Regions from separate parts of the Hylemonella sp. GW821-FHT10B10 genome, predicted to be linked through region 1. Evidence: predicted binding sites of a transcription regulator. Region 1 holds the regulator's gene; each other region holds the start of a gene.
The links. The regulator LexA, encoded in region 1, represses DNA repair genes until DNA is damaged. The targets are predictions, from matches to a motif close to ACTGTATNNNNATACAGT.
Positions count from the first base shown of each region.

Region 1 (6,327 bases):
CGCAGGCGGGCGGCCGCTGAAGGTCATGGCCAGCCCCTCGCAGCCGGCCTGGCAACGCACCCTTATAGCCAGCTGGCAGCGGCGTGGCCCGCTGGCCTGGGCCCTGTGGCCGCTGTCCCTGCTCATGGGCCTGCTGGTGCGCCTGAGGCAAGGCCTCTACCTCAGCGGTTTCCTGCGCCGGCACGTGCTGCCGGTGCCCGTCATCGTGGTTGGCAATGTCGTGGTCGGCGGCGCCGGCAAGACACCTGTGGTGATGGCCCTGGTCAAACACCTGCAGTCACGCGGCCTGCACCCTGGCGTGGTCTCGCGTGGTTATGGTCGTCGCACCCTGGACTGCCGCGAAGTACGCGCCGACAGTCCTGTGCACGACGTGGGCGACGAGCCAGCCCTGATTCACCGCAACACCGGCGTACCGGTCTTTGTGGCGACACGCCGCATCGAAGCCGCGCACGCCCTGCTGCAGGCCTATCCGCAAACCGACGTGCTGGTCAGCGACGATGGCCTGCAGCACTACGCGCTGGCGCGCGATATCGAGATCTGCGTCTTCGACGACCGCGGCGTTGGCAATGGCCTCCTGCTACCGGCCGGCCCCCTGCGCGAGCCCTGGCCGCGTTATGTGGACCTGGTGTTGCACACCGGCAGCAGGCCGGCCTTCACCGGCTACACCGCACAACGTGCGCTGGCCATGCAGGCGGTGCGCAGTGACGGCAGCCGCGTGGACCTGGTGGCCCTGGCACGGGATGGGCGCCCCCTGCTCGCCGTCGCCGGCACAGCACGGCCCCAGGCCTTCTTCGACATGCTCCAGGCACTGGGCCTGCCGCTGTCGCTTACCGCGGCCCGGCCCGACCACGACGACTACGCCGGATGGCAACGCCCGCTCGACCGGGATTACACCCTGCTGTGCACCGAGAAGGACGCCCTCAAGCTCTGGGCCCACCACCCCGACGCGCTGGCAGTGCCGCTGAACTTCGCGCCCGAGCCCGCTTTTTACGCCGCACTGGACCGCCTGCTCGAAGCGACGCGGCTATCATCCCCACATGGACACCCGACTCCTTGAACTGCTGGTCTGCCCCGTGACCAAGGGCCCGCTCGAATACAACCGTGAGAAGCAGGAACTGACCTCGCGCAGCGCCCGCCTGGCCTACCCGATCCGCGACGGCATCCCTGTGCTGCTGGAAAACGAGGCACGCACCCTGAGCGACGAAGAACTCGGACTCTGAAGCCATGTCCTTCACCGTCCTGATCCCGGCGCGGCTGGCCTCGACCCGCCTGCCCAACAAACCGCTGGCCGATATCGCCGGCCTACCCATGATCGTGCGCGTGGCCCAGCGCGTCAGCAGCGGCATGCCGGCAGGCACGCGGGTGGTGGTCGCGGGCGACAGCCCCGACATCCTGCGGGCCTGCGAGCAGCAGGGCGTTGAGGCCGTGCTCACACGCGTCGACCATCCCAGCGGCAGCGACCGCCTGGCCGAGGCCTGTGATCTGCTGGGCCTGCCCGACGAGGCCCTGGTCGTCAATGTGCAGGGCGACGAGCCGCTGATCGATCCCGCGCTGGTCTCGGCCGTGGCCGAGCTGTTACGCCTACGCCCCGAGGCCAGCATGAGCACGGCCGCCCACCCCATCCACGATGTGGCCGATTTTGTGAACCCCAACGTGGTCAAGGTGGTGCTCGATGCGCGCGATCTGGCGCTGTATTTCAGCCGTGCGCCCATCGCCTGGTGGCGCGACGGGTTTGCCCAGGGTGTGAAGACCCTGCCCGATCCGGCGCCCCTGCGCCACATCGGCATCTATGGCTACCGCGCCGGCTTTCTGCGCCAATTCCCCAGGCTGCCGCAGGCTCCCATCGAGGTCACCGAGGCGCTGGAGCAGTTGCGTGCCATGTGGCACGGCCACCGCATCGCCGTGCACGTGACGCAGCAGGCCCCAGGCGCGGGTGTGGACACCCCCGAAGACCTGGCTCGCGTACGCCGGCTGTTTGCCGCCTGAAACGCCCCCGCAGGTTGCGGGGAAAACAGCCCTGGCGGCTGTAAGTTTCATTCAGGTTACGGCATGCTATCCTCAACGCAGTCATGCAGCCGATCTGCACCGCCATGGTGCTTTCGCTGGCAAAAAACACCAAAACATCCGAGGTATCCATGAGACTGATCCTGTTGGGCGCACCCGGCGCCGGCAAGGGCACGCAAGCCGCCTATATCTGCCAGAAATACGGCATCCCGCAAATCTCCACCGGCGACATGCTGCGCGCCGCCGTGAAGGCCGGAACCCCCTTGGGCCTGCAGGCCAAGGCGGTCATGGAATCGGGTGCGCTGGTCAGTGACGACCTGATCATCAACCTGGTCAAGGAACGCATCGCCCAGCCCGATTGCGCCAAGGGCTTCCTGTTCGACGGTTTCCCGCGGACCATCCCGCAAGCCGATGCCATGAAGGCGGCCGGCGTGAAGCTGGACTACGTGCTGGAAATCGACGTGCCCTTCGAGGCCATCATCGAACGCATGAGCGGTCGCCGTTCACACCCTGCTTCGGGCCGCACCTATCATGTGAAGTTCAACCCGCCCAAGGTCGCTGGCAAGGACGACGTGACCGGCGAACCGCTGGTGCAGCGCGAGGACGACAAGGAAGAGACCGTCAAGAAGCGTCTGGACGTCTACAGCGCCCAGACCCGCCCCCTGGTGGACTACTACAGCAGCTGGGCCAAGAAGGATCCGGCCGCCGCGCCCCAGTACCGCGCCATCAGCGGCATGGGCAGTGTGGAAGACATCACGGCACGCGCGCTGCAGGCACTGGCCAAATAGGAGACTCCCGCTTCCAGCCTACGCCCCGCACCTGCCGCGGGGCGTTTGTTTTTTGTGCCGCCCCTTTAACTTTAAGTTTCGCCTTCAGCCAACAGCTCCAGCATCAGGGCCAGCCGCGCCTTGACCGGGCTCAGGCCCACCGCCACGGGAAACTCGTCGGCAGGCCTGGGCTGCAGAAAACCATCAGCGCAGCGCGTGCTGCGCCGCACCCGGACTCCCGCCACCTGCGCCCGTCGCAGAGCGGCCTCCAGTTCTCGATGCACCGTGCCGCCACCTGTGCCGGCCAGCACCAGACCGTGCAGGGGGGGGGCGCCGTACCGGGCAGCAACCGTCGGATCAGCCAGGGCATCGACCGTGGCACCACAGGCCGCGGCATGGCTGAGCAGGATCTCGACGCGCGGCATGGCCGGGGCTCCCAGAACGGCTTCCAGCAAAGTCTCCTGGGGTAGCTGCGACAGGGGCCAGTCACGTACGCGCTCGACGCGCCCCTGATGCACTCGCCCGACGTCACCCGCCTCGCCCGCGCTGAAGGCATCAAGCCTAGAACTGTGCACCTTCTGCACATCCTGCGCGCCGAGGATGCGACCTGCACAGACGACCAGCACGCCCTGGGCCCCAGCGCAGGCGGCCACCGCCAGAGCATCCCGCAGGTTCTGCGGGCCGTCGGTATCCGGGGCATTGGCCGGGCGCATGGCACAGGTCAGCACCACGGGCTTGCGCGGCGCCAGAAGGGTCTGCAACAGAAAGGCAGTCTCCTCCAGCGTGTCGGTGCCATGGGTGATGACCAGCCCCTGCACGTCGGCCTGGGCCAGCCAGTGAACACAGCGTTGTAACAACTTCTGCCATACGACCAGGTCCATGTCTTTGCTGTCGATCTGGGCCACCTGCTCGCTCAGCAGCTCGCTACCGCCGGGTGCCGCAAAACCGGCCAACAGCTCTCCTACCGGCTTCTGCGCAGCCACGTAGTCACGGCTGTCGGCCGCGCTGGCGGCCAGGCCGGCGATGGTGCCTCCCGTGCCCAAAACCACGATTTTTCCTTGCCCCACTTGCAATTCCCTAGAAACTGGTTAAAAATACAGTTACTGGATATCGAGACAGTGCCGTCTTGCCATCCAACCCACAGGAGTCGCCACGATGGACCTGCCGCAGTACCCGATCAAGCTGACCGCCCGCCAGCAGCAGATTCTGGACCTGATCCAGAGCGCCATTGCGCGCACCGGCGCCCCGCCCACGCGCGCCGAAATCGCCACCGAACTGGGCTTCAAGTCGGCCAACGCCGCCGAAGAGCATCTGCAGGCCTTGGCGCGCAAGGGCGTGATCGAACTGGTCAGCGGCACCTCGCGTGGCATCCGCCTGCAAGGCGAGGCGCTGCGTTCCATCAATGAATCGCGCATCAAGCAATTCTCCCTGCCCATGCCGGACCTGTCCCAACTGGCCCTGCCCCTGATCGGGCGTGTGGCTGCCGGTTCGCCCATTCTCGCGCAGGAACATGTAGACCAGACCTATTACGTCGAGAGCTCGCTGTTCCAGCGCAAGCCCGACTACCTGCTCAAGGTGCGCGGCATGTCCATGCGCGACGCCGGCATCATGGACGGCGACCTGCTGGCCGTGCAGTCCACCAAGGACGCCAAGAATGGCCAGATCGTCGTGGCGCGCCTGGGTGACGAGGTCACGGTCAAGCGCTTTCGCCGCAACAAGCACCTGATCGAACTGCTGCCCGAAAATCCCGACTACCAGACCATCGTGGTCGAGCCGGGTGACCCCTTTGAGATTGAGGGTCTGGCCGTCGGCCTGATCCGCAACACCATGCTCATGTGAACGCGCTGCGTCCCGCCCCGAAAGGTCAACGATGAACACCGCCTACGCCCTCTGGACTCCCCTGCAAGGCCTGCTGCGCTGGCTGGCACCCGCTACGCCCGGTCGGCCCGCCATGATGGCTCCTGCGCTGCCATCCGTACGCAACCCGGCCCTGGCCGCCGTACGCAGCCGCCCCATGCAACGCCCGCTGCGCGTGGTGCGCGTCATGGAAGCCGGCCAACCCCGCTCGCAGGTCGGTCGCATGGTGATCTCCGGCCGTATGGCCGACGTCTGCGCCGAACTCGACCGTCTGGCCGCCTGCGAAGCCGCACGCCACTGAGCCCTTTCCGTCGCCGCACCCTGCCACCATGCGGGTTAGCCCGCACGGAAGGCCGAGGCACAATAGCGGCATGAACATCGTGATTCTGGACGACTATCAGGACGTCGTACGCAAGCTGGACTGCGCGGCCAAACTGGCCGACTATCCCCCCAAGATCTTCACCAACACCGTCAAAGGCCTGGGCCAGCTCTCGGTCCGCCTGCGTGATGCCGACGTGCTGGTGCTGATCCGGGAACGCACCCCCATCACCCGCCAGCTGGTCGAAAAGCTGCCGCGCCTCAAGCTGATTGCCCAGACCGGCCGCATCGGCAGCCATATCGACCTGGCTGCCTGTACCGAACGTGGCATAGCCGTGGCCGAAGGCACCGGCTCACCGGTGGCACCGGCCGAACTGACCTGGGCCCTCATCATGGCTGCCATGCGCCGCCTGCCGCAGTACATCGGCAATCTCAAGCACGGCGCCTGGCAGCAATCCGGCCTGAAGTCGGCCGCCATGCCGCCCAACTTCGGCCTGGGCACGGTGCTGCGCGGCAAGACCTTGGGCATCTGGGGCTACGGCAAGATCGGGCAGCTGCTGGCCGGCTACGGCCGGGTGTTCGGCATGCGCGTACTGGTCTGGGGCCGTGAGCCCTCCCGTGAAAAGGCCGTGCAGGACGGTTACGAGGCTGCAGCCAGCCGTGAGGAATTCTTTCAGCAAAGCGATGTGCTCAGCCTGCACCTGCGCCTGAACGAGACCACGCGCGGCATCGTCACGGCCACCGATCTGGCACAAATGAAACCCACCGCGCTGCTGGTCAACACCTCGCGCGCAGAACTACTGGAACCCGAGGCTCTGATCCTCGCGCTCAACCACGGCCGCCCCGGCATGGCGGCGATCGATGTGTTCGAATCCGAACCCATCCTGCAGGGCCATGCCCTGCTGCGCCTGGAAAATTGCATCTGCACACCGCACATCGGCTACGTTGAGCAGGAAAGCTACGAGCTCTACTTCGGTACGGCCTTCGACAACGTGGTGAATTTCATCAAAGGCCAGCCCAGCAATATCGCGAATCCGGAAGCACTGAAGGTCTCGCGCTGACTGAGCGCCTGTTCACAGTCTCTTAGGCCGGCTTCGCGCCGAGTTTGGCCAGCATCTGCTCGGTGCTGGTCTTGCGGTCCGCGTTGACCGTCTGCACATGGGGCCGCGCGCCCATGACCTTGAGGTAGTCGCGCACGGGCAGGCCCGCCAGCACATCCTCGCCATAGATGATCTTGCTGGCGCTGGTCACCAGGGGCAGATGGGCCACCGCCGCACAATCCGCCAGCGTGAACTCCGCGCCCGCCACGTAGGGCGAAAACTTCACCAGCTTGGAAAATCCGTGAACGCCCTTGAGCAGCAACTTGCGGGTGCGCTCCTTG
Region 1 is NZ_JBWKNN010000001.1:949,627-955,953, reverse strand. Features, by position in the region: gene AC07NT_RS04720 (ExbD/TolR family protein) at 1-20, shown strand, start outside; gene lpxK (tetraacyldisaccharide 4'-kinase) at 26-1,057, shown strand; gene AC07NT_RS04710 (Trm112 family protein) at 1,038-1,220, shown strand; gene kdsB (3-deoxy-manno-octulosonate cytidylyltransferase) at 1,225-1,986, shown strand; gene adk (adenylate kinase) at 2,136-2,792, shown strand; gene AC07NT_RS04695 (asparaginase) at 2,864-3,820, opposite strand; gene lexA (transcriptional repressor LexA) at 3,927-4,610, shown strand; gene AC07NT_RS04685 (hypothetical protein) at 4,642-4,929, shown strand; gene AC07NT_RS04680 (D-2-hydroxyacid dehydrogenase family protein) at 5,000-6,007, shown strand; gene AC07NT_RS04675 (glutathione S-transferase) at 6,030-6,327, opposite strand, start outside.

Region 2 (6,327 bases), 170 kb from region 1:
GCATGCCGGGATAGGCTGCTACCGCGATCGCATTGGCCGCGACGCCCTGTGCGGCGTTCGTGGCGTTCTGGTAGCCAGTGGCGCTGACCGTGCTGCCCGGTGTGACATAACGGGTGTCACGCGGCAACTGTGTCAGGTCCGGCGGCACCGACAACGAAGGCGCCTTGGTGGCAGCCTTGTAGTCGACCTTGTCGCCATCCAACGTGGAGCAGGCGACCAGCGCCAGCGGCAGGCCCAACAGGGCCAGTTTCGAAACAAGCTTCACCGGCAATTTCCTTGGGGAACAGTAGGGTTCAGATCAGGCCGGTCGCGCGCAGCGCCGCTTCGACCACGGGCTGGTTGGCCGCCGTCAGCGGCGTCATGGGCAGGCGCAGGGTGCCGCCACAGCGGCCCATGCGTTGCATGGCCCACTTGACCGGGATGGGGTTGGGTTCGACGAAGAGCTGTTTGTGCAGGGGCATGAGCTTGAACTGGATGTCCATGGCGCGCTTCACGTCACCGGCCATGGCGGCCACGCAAAGTTCGTGCATCTGGCGCGGGGCCACATTCGCTGTCACGCTGATGTTGCCCTGGCCGCCGCACAGCATCAGGGCCACGGCGGTCGGATCGTCGCCCGAGTAGATGGCGAAGCCCTTGGGGACTTCGCGGATCAGCCACTGCGCGCGTTCGATATTGCCCGTGGCTTCCTTGATGCCGACGATGCCTGGCACCTGGGTCAGGCGCAGCACGGTGTCGTGCGCCATATCGGCCACGGTACGGCCGGGCACGTTGTACAGCACCATGGGCAGATCGCCGACGGCTTCGGCGATGGCCTTGAAGTGCAGGTACTGGCCTTCCTGGGTGGGTTTGTTGTAGTAGGGCACGACCTGCAGCTGGCAGTCGGCGCCGACCTTCTTGGCGAACCGGGCCAGTTCGATGGCCTCGGCCGTGGAATTGGCGCCGCAACCGGCCATGATGGGTGCCCGGCCCTTGGCCTGTTCGACCGAGACGCGGATGATTTCGCAGTGCTCGTCCACGTTGACGGTGGGCGATTCACCCGTGGTGCCGACCACGCCGATGCAGTCCGTGCCCTCGGCAATGTGCCAGTCGATCAGTTTGCGCAGCGTGGGGTAGTCGACGCTACCGTCCTCGTGCAGGGGGGTGACGAGGGCGACGATGCTGCCGGTGATCTGGCGATGGGAGGAGGTCATGTCCGCAGAGAGTTAAGTTCAGGCCAAAGAAGCATTCTACCGAGGGTGGAGCCCGGCCCTGGGGGCCCAGCCTCAGAGTGGATAACGCGCGGGTGCGCCATCCGTGGACAGACCCGTCTCGCGCACGGCTGTGATGCGCTGCACATAACGCTCCGGTGCAGCCAGATAACCGTCTTCATAGGCCACGATGCGCAGGGTGCTGCAGACCTCCAGCAGCTCACCGGGTCGCAACAGGAAATCCGGGCGCGAGGGTTTGCCCACGGTCTCGTTGCCTGCGGTAAAGGTTTCGTAAATCAGCAGGCCACCCGGTGCCAGGCTTTGCAGCAGCACGGGGAACAGGGTGCGCCAGAGGTAATTGGTGACGACTACGGCGTCGAAGGTCTGGGGCTGGCCGTCCCGCAGCAGGGGCCAGGGGCCGTTTTCGATGTCGGCCTGCACCGCCTTGCCCAGGGTAGCCACGGCAGCGATGGCCTCGGGTGAGCGGTCCACACCGGTCACCGGGTGGCCGTGCCTCGCGAACCAGCGCAGGTGGCGGCCATGGCCGCAGGCCACGTCCAGCACGTCGCCTCCCGGACGGACCAGATGCGACCAGCGCCGGACCCAGGCCGAAGGCGCCTCCGTGCCGTGCACGGGGGGCAGGCTCATTTCGGCTTGACCTCGTCCTTGAGCGCAGCCAGGGCCATGCGCTCCACCAGGCCGGGGGCCAGCAGCTTGAGGTAACGCCCCAGCTTGCCCTTGCTGCTCATGACCACTTCACGCTGGCGCCGCGCCATGCCGTCAAGGATGAGACGTGCGCAGACCTCGACCGGCATGGCGTCGTCTTCTTTCAGGCCGCTCGAGCCGGCGGCAACGCCCGCCGCATTGAGGCCACGGTAGCGGATCTGGGTGGCGACCACACCGGGGTAGGCCGTGGTCACGGCCACGCCGGCCGGCTTGAGCTCGGCGCGCAGTGCTTCGAAAAAACCGCTCATGGCGAATTTGCTGGCGCTGTAGGCCGTGCGCCCTGGCACGCCGATCAGGCCGGCCAGGGACGAGACGGCCACCACCTGGCCGCGGCTGGCCTTGAGGTGGGGCAGGGCGGCGTGTGTGCACCAGACGCTGCCCCAGAGATTCACGCGCATCAGGTCTTCGTACCAGCCCAGGTCTTCCGGCTGGACCTGTTCGAACAGGGCCTGGGCCGAGACGCCGGCGTTGTTGACCAGCGCATCGAGCCAGCCGAAGCGTTCCACGCTGCGCTCGATCAAGGTACGGCATTGGGCGGGGTCGGTCACATCCGTCGGCACGACCAGCACCTCGCTGCCATGGCTGCGGCACTCTCTGGCCACTTCCTCAAGCTGGGTTTCCTTGCGCGCGGCCAACGCCAGGCCAGCGCCGGCGCCGTGCCGTTGCGCCAGCTGGCGTGCCAGTTCTGCGCCGATGCCGTCGGAGGCGCCGGTGATGATGAAGGTTTTCATGGTCTCGGTCTTCATGGGCCGAGTTTGCCATGCGCCGTCCCCCGCCGGGGGCGGGATTGTCCTGATCAGAAACAGGCCCAGAGCTGGTCGGCCAGGGTCAGCAGGAAGTCCGGTCGTGTGTAGAGCGCGAACACGGCCAGCAGCAACAGCAGGGCCGAGGCCCAGGCAATCAACTGGCGTGTGGTCTTTTTCATGCGCGGGCCACCTCGGGTCGCCGGATCGCGGCCTCGCGTACCGGCAGGTTGACCAGGGCGGCGGCAACGCCCAGCCCGATGGCGATGTACCAGACGATGTCGTAGCTGCCCGTCTTGTCGTAGAGGTAACCGCCCAGCCAGACGCCCATGAATGAGCCGACCTGGTGGCTGAAGAAGACGAAACCACCGAGCATGGAGAGATGGGCCACGCCGAAGATCTGGGCCACGATGGCATTGGTGGGCGGCACGGTGGACAGCCACAACACACCCATGACGGCGGAGAAGATGTAGACACTCATGGGTGTGAGCGGCACCAGCAGGAAGACCGTGATGGCGATGGAGCGGGCAAAGTAGATGAAGGCCAGGATGTTCTTTTTGGCCAGGCGCTGGCCCAGGGTGCCGGCGATATAAGTCCCGAAGACGTTGAACAGGCCGATCAGCGCCAGCGAATAACTGGCCACCTGGGGCGAGAGGCCGTGGTCTTTCAGATAACTGGGCATGTGCACGCCGATGAAGACCACCTGGAAGCCGCAGACGAAATAACCTGCCATCAGCAGCTGGAAGCTGGGATAGGCGAAGGCCTCGCGCAGGGCCTGCAGGATGGACTGCTCGCGCTTGGGCGCCGTGCCGGCGGCAAAACTAGGTTCGTGCAGGCCCCAGGCCAGCGGAATGATGAGCAGGGCCGCCATGCCCAGCGCCATCAACGCCTGTTGCCAGCCCAGGCTGCTGATGAGGAAGCCCTCGACCGGCACCATGAGGAACTGGCCGAAGGAGCCTGCTGCTGCGGCCACGCCCATGGCCCAGGAGCGTTTCTCCAGACTCACGTTGCGACCGATCACGCCGTAGATCACGGCATAGGTGGTGCCGGCCTGGGCTACGCCGATCAGCACGCCGCAGCTCAGCGCAAAGAGCAGGGGCGTGGGCGCGTTGGCCATGCCGATCAGGCCCAGGGCGTAGAGGATGGCGCCAGCGATGATGACCTTGAAGGCACCGAACTTGTCGGCCAGCATGCCGGCGAAGATGCCAGCCAGGCCCCAGGTCAGGTTCTGGATGGCCATGGCCATGGCGAAGGTCTCACGGGTCCAGCCCTGGGTCTGGGTGACGGGTTGCAGCCAGAGACCGAAGCCGTGGCGTATGCCCATGGAGAGTGTGACGATGGCGGCGCCGCAGATCAGGACCTGGGCCATGGAGAGTTTCTTGTTGCTATGTGTGCTCATCGTTGCACTGTAGCCAATTCGCTCCTGATTTGCCGGTGAGGGTTAAGTTGTAACTGTATGTTTATCCAGCTATCCGGGTGACTGGGTCTACAATTCCGCGCCATGGCTGTCAAACCTACCCCTGAATATTCCGAAGGCTCGATCCGCGTCCTGAAAGGGCTGGAGCCGGTCAAGCAGCGTCCAGGCATGTACACCCGGACGGACAATCCACTGCACATCATCCAGGAAGTGCTGGACAACGCGGCGGACGAGGCCCTGGCCGGCCACGGCAAGAAGATCGCAGTGACCCTGCATGCCGATGGTTCGGTCAGCGTCGAGGACGATGGCCGCGGCATCCCCTTCGGCCTGCATCCCGAGGAAAAGGCCCCGGTGATCGAGCTGGTCTACACGCGACTGCACGCCGGCGGCAAGTTCGACAAGGGACAGGGCGGGGCCTACAGCTTCTCGGGCGGCCTGCATGGCGTGGGCGTGTCGGTCACCAATGCCCTGTCCAAGCGTTTGCTGGTCAGCACCTACCGCGAGGGCAAGGTGGCGACGCTGGCCTTTTCGGGCGGCGACGTCGTGGAAAAGCTCAGCACCCGGGCCCAGGCTGCGGGAGACCGCAAGCAAGGCACGACAGTGCGCGCCTGGCCCGATGCCAAGTATTTCGAATCGGCCGCCCTGCCTATGGCCGAGCTCACCCACCTGTTGCGCAGCAAGGCCGTGCTGATGCCCGGCGTGACGGTGACGTTGACGGTGGAGAAGAGCAAAGAGACCCAGACCTGGCTCTACAAGGGTGGTCTGCGTGACTACCTGATGCAGTCGCTGCCTGCTGACCCGGTGATCCCGCTCTTCGAGGGCGAGGGGTACGCGGAGAACAACGACAGCTTCGCCGAAGGCGAGGGCGCGGCCTGGGCCGTGGCCTTCACCGAAGACGGCGCGCCGGTGCGTGAGAGCTACGTCAACCTGATCCCCACCAGCGCCGGCGGTACGCACGACAGCGGCCTGCGTGACGGCCTTTTTACTGCGGTCAAGAGTTTCATCGAGCTGCACAGCCTTTTACCGAAGGGTGTGAAGCTGTTGCCGGAAGACGTGTTCGCCCGCGCCAGCTACGTGCTGAGCGCCAAGGTGCTGGACCCGCAGTTCCAGGGGCAGATCAAGGAACGGCTCAATTCGCGCGATGCCGTGCGCCTGGTTTCCAGCTTCGTGCGCCCGACGCTGGAGCTCTGGCTGAACCAGCATGTGGAGTACGGCAAGAAGCTGGCCGAGCTGGCCATCCGCGCCGCGCAGACGCGCCAGCGCGCGGGCCAGAAGGTGGAAAAACGCAAGGGCTCGGGTGTGGCTGTGCTGCCGGGCAAGCTGACCGACTGCGAAAGCCGCGACCTCGCCCATAACGAACTCTTCCTGGTAGAGGGCGACTCGGCCGGCGGCAGCGCCAAGATGGGCCGCGACAAGGAAAGCCAGGCCATCCTGCCTCTGCGCGGCAAGGTGCTCAACACCTGGGAGGTGGAGCGCGATCGCCTGTTTGGTAACACGGAAATTCACGACATCTCGGTCGCCATCGGTGTCGATCCCCATGGCCCCGACGACACGCCGGATCTGAGTGGGCTGCGTTATGGCAAGGTCTGCATCCTGAGTGATGCCGACGTGGACGGTTCCCACATCCAGGTGCTGCTGCTCACGCTCTTTTTCCGCCATTTCCCCAAGCTCATCGACGCCGGTAATGTCTATGTGGCACGCCCGCCGCTGTTCCGCGTGGACATTCCGGCGCGGGGCAAGAAGGCCGCGAGCAAGGCCTATGCGCTGGACGAGGGCGAGCTCACCGCCATCCTGGACAAGTCCGCCAAGGAGGGGGTGGTCAAGGAGCGCTGCCAGATCAGCCGCTTCAAGGGACTGGGTGAAATGAATGCCGAGCAGCTCTGGGAGACCACGCTGAATCCCGACACGCGTCGCCTGTTGCAGGTGCGCCTGGGCACCTTCGACAATGCGCAGACCGAGACCGAGATCACCAAGCTCATGGGCAAGGGCGAGGCCGCTGCGCGCCGCGAGCTCATGGAATTGCACGGGGATTCGGTGGAGGTGGACATTTGATGTTGATCCGCCCGGTTTTTGCCGCGCTGGCCGTGCTGTTCCTGCTGGGGCAGAGCGCGGCGCGTGCCGACGTCTGGGCCTATGTCAACGAAAAGGGCGTGGCCCATTTCGCCACCGAGCGCGTGGACGAGCGCTACGAGCTCTATTTCTCCGACGAGGCCCCCGAGGACGCCACACGCGCGCGCGGCGTGCCCATGGCGCC
Region 2 is NZ_JBWKNN010000001.1:775,631-781,957, forward strand. Features, by position in the region: gene bamC (NlpB/DapX family lipoprotein) at 1-265, opposite strand, end outside; gene dapA (4-hydroxy-tetrahydrodipicolinate synthase) at 294-1,190, opposite strand; gene AC07NT_RS03830 (class I SAM-dependent methyltransferase) at 1,263-1,835, opposite strand; gene AC07NT_RS03835 (SDR family oxidoreductase) at 1,832-2,644, opposite strand; gene AC07NT_RS03840 (hypothetical protein) at 2,710-2,838, opposite strand; gene AC07NT_RS03845 (MFS transporter) at 2,835-4,055, opposite strand; gene AC07NT_RS03850 (DNA topoisomerase IV subunit B) at 4,158-6,125, shown strand; gene AC07NT_RS03855 (lytic transglycosylase domain-containing protein) at 6,125-6,327, shown strand, end outside.
Region 2: the regulator LexA is predicted to act here: its motif matches at 4,108-4,125, upstream of AC07NT_RS03850 (DNA topoisomerase IV subunit B).

Region 3 (6,327 bases), 480 kb from region 1:
GCCACAAGAGCCACCACACCATGAACCCCATGGGCCACGCCGTGCCCACCATGATCGGCGTGGACCACCGCGGCCTGGTCGGCAAGATCCAGAAGCTGGTGCCGGACTACATGGTCATGGGCGAGCGCGGCATGGCCGACATGGGCGAGATGGAAATGCCGCTGCCCGAAAACACCCTGCCCATGATGACCGGTACCGGCCCCTATGGCCCGCTGGAGATGGGCGGCATGTTCACCACGCTCAAGGTGCGCAAGAACCAGAAACCCGGTGACTACAGCGACCCGGGCTGGTACGCGCAACCGGCCGGCACGCAGGCCTGGGAATGGACAGGCCCCGCGCCGGCCCCCGCTGCCGCGCCAGCGGCCGCCACGCCCGACAGCGGCCAGCCCGCTGTCGAACTCAAGGCCGTCAAACCCGACGCACACTCACAACACCACTGAACCACCATGAACATCATTACCTTACTTCTGGGCGCCACCCTGGTGGCAGCTTCTCCCGCCTGGGCCCATGGCAGCGGCGCCGCCGCTCATCCGGCGGCGGTCGCCGAACAGCAGGACTGGGGCATAGCCGGCGACGCGAAGCGGGCGCAGCGCACCATCACGCTCACCATGACCGACGCCATGCGCTTCAGCCCGGACCGCATCGAGGTGCGGCAAGGCGATACCGTACGCCTGCGTGTGCGCAACACCGGCAAACTGCAACACGAGCTCGTGCTGGGCACACGCCAGGCGCTGGAGGCGCACGCGGCCGTGATGCTCAAGCACCCGGACATGGAACACGACGAGGCGCACATGGTGCACGTCGCAGCAGGCAAGACGGGCGAAATCGTCTGGACCTTCAACCGCGCCGGCGAGTTCGAGTTCGCCTGTCTCATCGCTGGCCACTTCCAGGCCGGCATGAAGGGCACCATCACCGTTCGCTGAAGGAGCACACCATGCAACGACGCCATCTCCTCCATACCGCCACCGCCATGGCCACCACGATGCTGGCTGGCCTCGCGCTCGCAGCGCCCGGCCGCCCGCTGATCGAAGTCTGGAAAACACCGACCTGCGGCTGCTGTCACGACTGGGTAGCGCATCTCCAGGCCAACGGCTTTGACGTGAAGACGCACGACGTGAGCGAGACCGTCAAGCGCGAGCAGCGACTGCGCCTGGGTCTGGCCGACCGTTACGGCTCCTGCCATACCGGGCTGATCGGCAGCTACCTGCTGGAGGGCCATGTGCCCGCGCGCGAGATCCGGCGCCTGCTCAAGGAGAAGCCGGCCGCCGTCGGACTGGCTGTACCGGGCATGCCCGTGGGCTCGCCCGGCATGGGCGGCCCCGAATACCGCGGCCACAAGGCCCCTTACGACGTGCTTCTGGTGCGACGCGATACAACGGCCAGCGTCTTTCAGTCCTACCGATAATTCAACCCATTCTGCTTCCGGAACTGCCATGAACAAGTTTTCACTGATTGCCTTTTCCCTGCTGCTTTCCAGCATCACTGCCGCCCAGGCCCACGAAACGGGCGCGCCGCACGGCCACGAAGCCAAGGGCGCACCGGTCGCGACCAAGGCGGCTCTGCCCCTGGTTGAAGCTCTCGTACGCACCGTCGACAAATCGGCGAAGAAGATCACGCTCAGGCACGGCGAGATTCCCAACTTGGACATGGGCCCCATGACCATGGTGTTCCAGGTACAGGATGTCGCGCTGCTGGACAAGGTCAAAGCAGGTGACAAGGTTCGCTTCACCGCCGACCAGATCAAGGGCGCCTACACGGTGCTCACGATCGAGCCCGCGAACTAGGACGCGCATCCCTCTAGCCTGGACAGGGCCTAGAACAGGCTGCCTTGTCCCTCGGCCAGGCCGGGGCGAAACTGCGAAAGATCGAGCTCGATGCGCTCGCGGTTCAGGCCGAGCCGGGCGCAGGCCTTGTGAAAACGTTGGTGGATCAGCGCGGCCCAGGTGCCGCTGCCTGTCATGCGCGTGGCGTAGTCGCTGTCATAGTCCTTGCCGCCACGCATATCCTGGATGCGAGCCATCACGCGCGCGGCGCGTTGCGGGTAGTGCAAGGCCAGCCACTGCCGGAACACCTCATTGAGTTCCCATGGCAGGCGTAACACAGTGTAGAAGGCGCTCCTGGCACCGGCCTGCGCCGCGGCCTCCAGCACCTGTTCCATGTCTTCGTTGATGAAAGGAATCTGCGGGGCCACGCTCACGCCCACAGGCACCCCGGCCTCGGCCAGGGTGCGGATGGTGCGCAGACGACGCTGGGGCGAGGCCGCACGCGGTTCCAGCTGGCGTGCGAGTTCACCGTCCAGCGTGGTGATGGTGATGTAGACCGCGGCCAGCCGGTCTGCCGCCATGGGCGCAATGAGGTCCAGGTCACGCTCCACGCCGCTGGACTTGCTGACCAGGGCAAAGGGATGGCGCGCATTGCGCAGCACCTCGATCAGCGAACGGGTGATCTTCAGCTCGCGCTCGACGGGCTGGTAGCAATCGGTGACGGTCCCGATGGCGATGTGGCCGGGCCGGTAGGCCGGGCGCGTGATCTCCTCGCGCAATCGCTGGGCCAAGCCGCGCTTGGCGATGATGATGCGTTCGAAGTCCAGTCCCGGTGACAGGCCCAGGTAACTGTGCGAAGGCCGCGCATAACAGTAGCTGCATCCATGCTCACAGCCGCGGTAGGGGTTGATGGAGAGGTCGAAGGCGATGTCGGGTGAGTCGTTGCGCACCAGCGCGCTGCGCGCATCCTCCCAGCGCACTTCCGTCGGCCGTCGGGGCGCATCCTCTGCCAGGGCCTCGTCCCAGGTTGACCAGCCATCGTCGAAGGCCGAGCGCACATCCTTCTCGAAGCGATGCGCGTTGCGCGTGGCAGCGCCCCGGCCCTTGAGGGACTGCAGAGGGATCTTGAATTCGCTCATGGTGGCCGCCTGTTCTGATGCAATCACGTCGCTCATAACTGTATGTATGTACAGTATATGAAAATCCATCTGCCCTGTCACGCCTGTCTGCTTCGTGACCACCCATCGGGGTACATGACCTTCCATCGACAGACTGCGGCACGCTGGCAACAGCCCGACCCTGAGCGCGCTGTCTGGGCCAGGCCAGTCGCTATAGTGAAGTGCATGACTGTCGCCGCCCTGCGCCATGAACTCCACGCACACCCTGCCCGATGGTTGGCATCGGGGCTGTGTGCCCTGGCGCTGCTGATGCTGGCCGCTTGCAGCAGCACGCCCAAATCCGGCGGCAGCGTGGCCAGCGGTCACAGCGAGTCAGGCCAAGCCTCTTTTTACGGCAATGAATTCCACGGTCGCAAGACGGCCAACGGCGAACGCTTCGACCAGGCCAAGCTGACAGCCGCGCACCGCACCCTGCCTTTCGGCACGCGACTCAAGGTCACCAACACGGAAAACGGCAAGAGCGTGCTGGTGCGTGTGAACGACCGCGGGCCTTTCGTGAAAGGCCGCATCATCGACCTCTCCAGCTCGGCCTTCAAGACCATCGCCAGCATCAACGCCGGCGTGGCACCCGTGCGCATCCAGGTGGTCGACTGACTGGCACAGGTCTCATCCGCGCTGCGCATAATCGGTGCCATGAGCACCCCTACCCTGCCCTACCCGGGCGCCATCACCGACGTGACCGGCATCGAAGTCGGTCATGACTCCGACCCGCGCCGTCCCACTGGCTGCAGTGTAGTGATCGCACGCGGCGGGGCCGTCGGCGGTGTGGACGTGCGCGGCGCCGCCCCCGGCACGCGCGAAACCGATCTGCTGCACCCCGGCAACCTGGTGCCGCACGTGCATGCCGTGCTGCTGGCAGGCGGCAGCGCCTGGGGCCTGGACGCGGCCGGTGGCGTGATGCGCTGGCTGGAGGAAAACGACATCGGACTGGACACAGGGCATGGCCTGGTGCCCATCGTGCCGGCGGCGGTGGTGTTCGACCTGGGCGTGGGCGACGGGCGCCTCCGCCCCGATGCCTCGTCCGGCCACCGGGCCTGTGTGGCCGCCAGCCGCAGCACGCCGGCGCAGGGCAATGTGGGCGCGGGCAGCGGCGCGCTGGTGGGCAAGATGCTGGGCATGGCACGCGCCATGAAAGGCGGTGTGGGCACGGCCTCGGTCAGCGCCAGCGGTTTCACCGTGGGCGCGCTGGTGGTCTGTAATGCCGTGGGCGACGTGCTGGAGCCGGCCACGGGACAGGTGATCGCCGGCGCCCGCACGGCCGATGGGCACGGCCTGCAAAACACCCGCAACGCGCTGCTGGCCGGGCATCTGCCGCAACACCTGCTGGCCGGCAACAACACCACCATTGGCGTGATCGCCACCGACGCAGTGTTGACCAAGCCACAGGCCCAGCGCCTGGCCCAGGTCGCGCACGATGGTCTGGCCCGTAGCATCAATCCCGTGCACACCATGCTCGATGGCGACACGCTGTTTGCGCTGGGCACGGGAGCCAGCGGCAAGAACGCCGACATGCTGCTGCTCGCCACATTGGCGGCCGAGGCCACGGCACGCGCTGTCGTCAACGCGGTGATGGCCGCACGCAGCCTGCGTCTGGCCGGCCAGACCTGGCCGGCCGCCACTGAACTGGCCCCCTCCTGATCGAACCCATGCCCAAAGTCATACGCCACACCCTGCTTTCGCTGCGCGACCTGCTGGTCACGGCCGGCCCCTTCATCGCCCTGGCGCTGCTCCTGCTGGCGCTGGCCTACTGGTGGCTGGACCCGATGCCCCCGCGCAAGATCACGCTGGCCACCGGACCAGATCAAAGCGCCTATGCGGAGTTCGGCAAGCGCTACGCCCGCGAGCTGTCCCGGCATGGCATCCAGGTCGAACTGCACAGCAGCCAGGGCGCGGCAGAGAACCTGCGCCTCTTGCAGGAGGGCAAGGTCGATATGGGCTTCGTGCAGGGCGGTGGCGGCGACACGGCGGCGGAAGATGACGACCTCGAATCCCTGGGCAGCCTCTTTCTGGAGCCGGTCTGGCTGTTCTATCGCACGGACGCGGCCAGCAAGGTGCGGCGTGACGCCACACTGCACAGCCTGGCGGACCTCAAGGGCCTGCGCATCAATATGGGCAGCGAAGGCAGCGGCGTCCCCAGCCTGATGGACAAGCTGTTCGAGGCCAACCGCATCGACAAACGCAGCATGACCCTGTCACGCCTGCGCCAGACCCCGGCGGTGGCCGCCTTGCTGAACGGTCAACTGGATGCATTGGTACTGGCCTCGGCCCCCGAGGCGCTGATGGTGCAGATGTTGTTGCAGACGCCGGGCATCCAACTCATGGACTTTCCTCAGAGCGAGGCCTATGCTCGGCGTTTTCCCTTCCTCACCCCGGTCACGTTGCCGCGCGGCGTGGTGGACCTGGCAAACAATGTCCCGGCACAGGACATACGTCTGATCGCCACTACCACCACCCTGCTGGCCACCACCGACGTGCACCCGGCGCTGCTGCAGCTGTTCTCGCAGGCTTCGCTCAAGCTGCACGGCAGCCCTGGCTGGTTCAATCGCGCACGTGAGTTTCCACATATTGCCAACACCGAACACCCGCTGGCAGAAGAAGCCGAGCGCACGCTGAAAAACGGTGTGCCGCTGTTGCAGCGCTACCTGCCCTACACGCTGGCCAATCTGATGGAGCGCATGTGGCTGGCCCTGGGCATCATCGTCGCCATCCTGCTGCCCTTGAGCCGGGTGCTACCGCCGCTCTACGAGTTCCGGGTGCGCTCACGTGTGTTCCGCTGGTACGGCCAGCTGCGCCAGATCGAAGAACGTCTGCAGCTCAACCCGAGCGCACGCGCCGATCTGCAGGAAGAACTGAACACGCTGGAAACGCGGGTCGGCCGCGTCAAGGTGCCCCTGTCCTACGCCGACGAGTTGTACGCGCTGCGCCAGCACATCAGCATGGTGCGTGAGCGGCTGCAGCGCGGCTGAAACACAATCTCAAGAGGCCGGCGGATCGGCCTGGATGTCCATGTAGATGCTGTTGCGCATGGCCAGTTCGGCCACGGCGTCGAAGGCCCGTTCCACCACAGGGCCCTGCGCCACCACACGCAACTGCCCCTGTGCCACCAGCCGGTCGAACATGCGTCGCGTCATGGAATGGTTGGAGCCGCTGGCGCTCGAGAACAGGCACAGCGTGGCCGGCTCGTTGACCCAGGCCAGTTGCAGGCGCAACCAGTGCCCATCGACCTGCAGTTCCATCCAGCTGCCGGCTTGCAGCTGTTCCAGCGACAGGCCGGGGACCGGAGTGCCGCTTTCCAGCGGCGGATGACCGGTATCGGTGTCCCGGTCCACGAGTCCCATGGGTTCGGTACTGGGGAAGTCGACAGATGCAGATTCGGCGGGCGCGGG
Region 3 is NZ_JBWKNN010000001.1:472,367-478,693, reverse strand. Features, by position in the region: gene AC07NT_RS02300 (multicopper oxidase family protein) at 1-440, shown strand, start outside; gene AC07NT_RS02295 (cupredoxin domain-containing protein) at 447-923, shown strand; gene AC07NT_RS02290 (DUF411 domain-containing protein) at 935-1,405, shown strand; gene AC07NT_RS02285 (copper-binding protein) at 1,434-1,784, shown strand; gene AC07NT_RS02280 (PA0069 family radical SAM protein) at 1,814-2,902, opposite strand; gene AC07NT_RS02275 (septal ring lytic transglycosylase RlpA family protein) at 3,107-3,535, shown strand; gene AC07NT_RS02270 (P1 family peptidase) at 3,575-4,579, shown strand; gene AC07NT_RS02265 (TAXI family TRAP transporter solute-binding subunit) at 4,588-5,907, shown strand; gene AC07NT_RS02260 (DUF1631 family protein) at 5,917-6,327, opposite strand, start outside.
Region 3: the regulator LexA is predicted to act here: its motif matches at 2,940-2,957, upstream of AC07NT_RS02280 (PA0069 family radical SAM protein).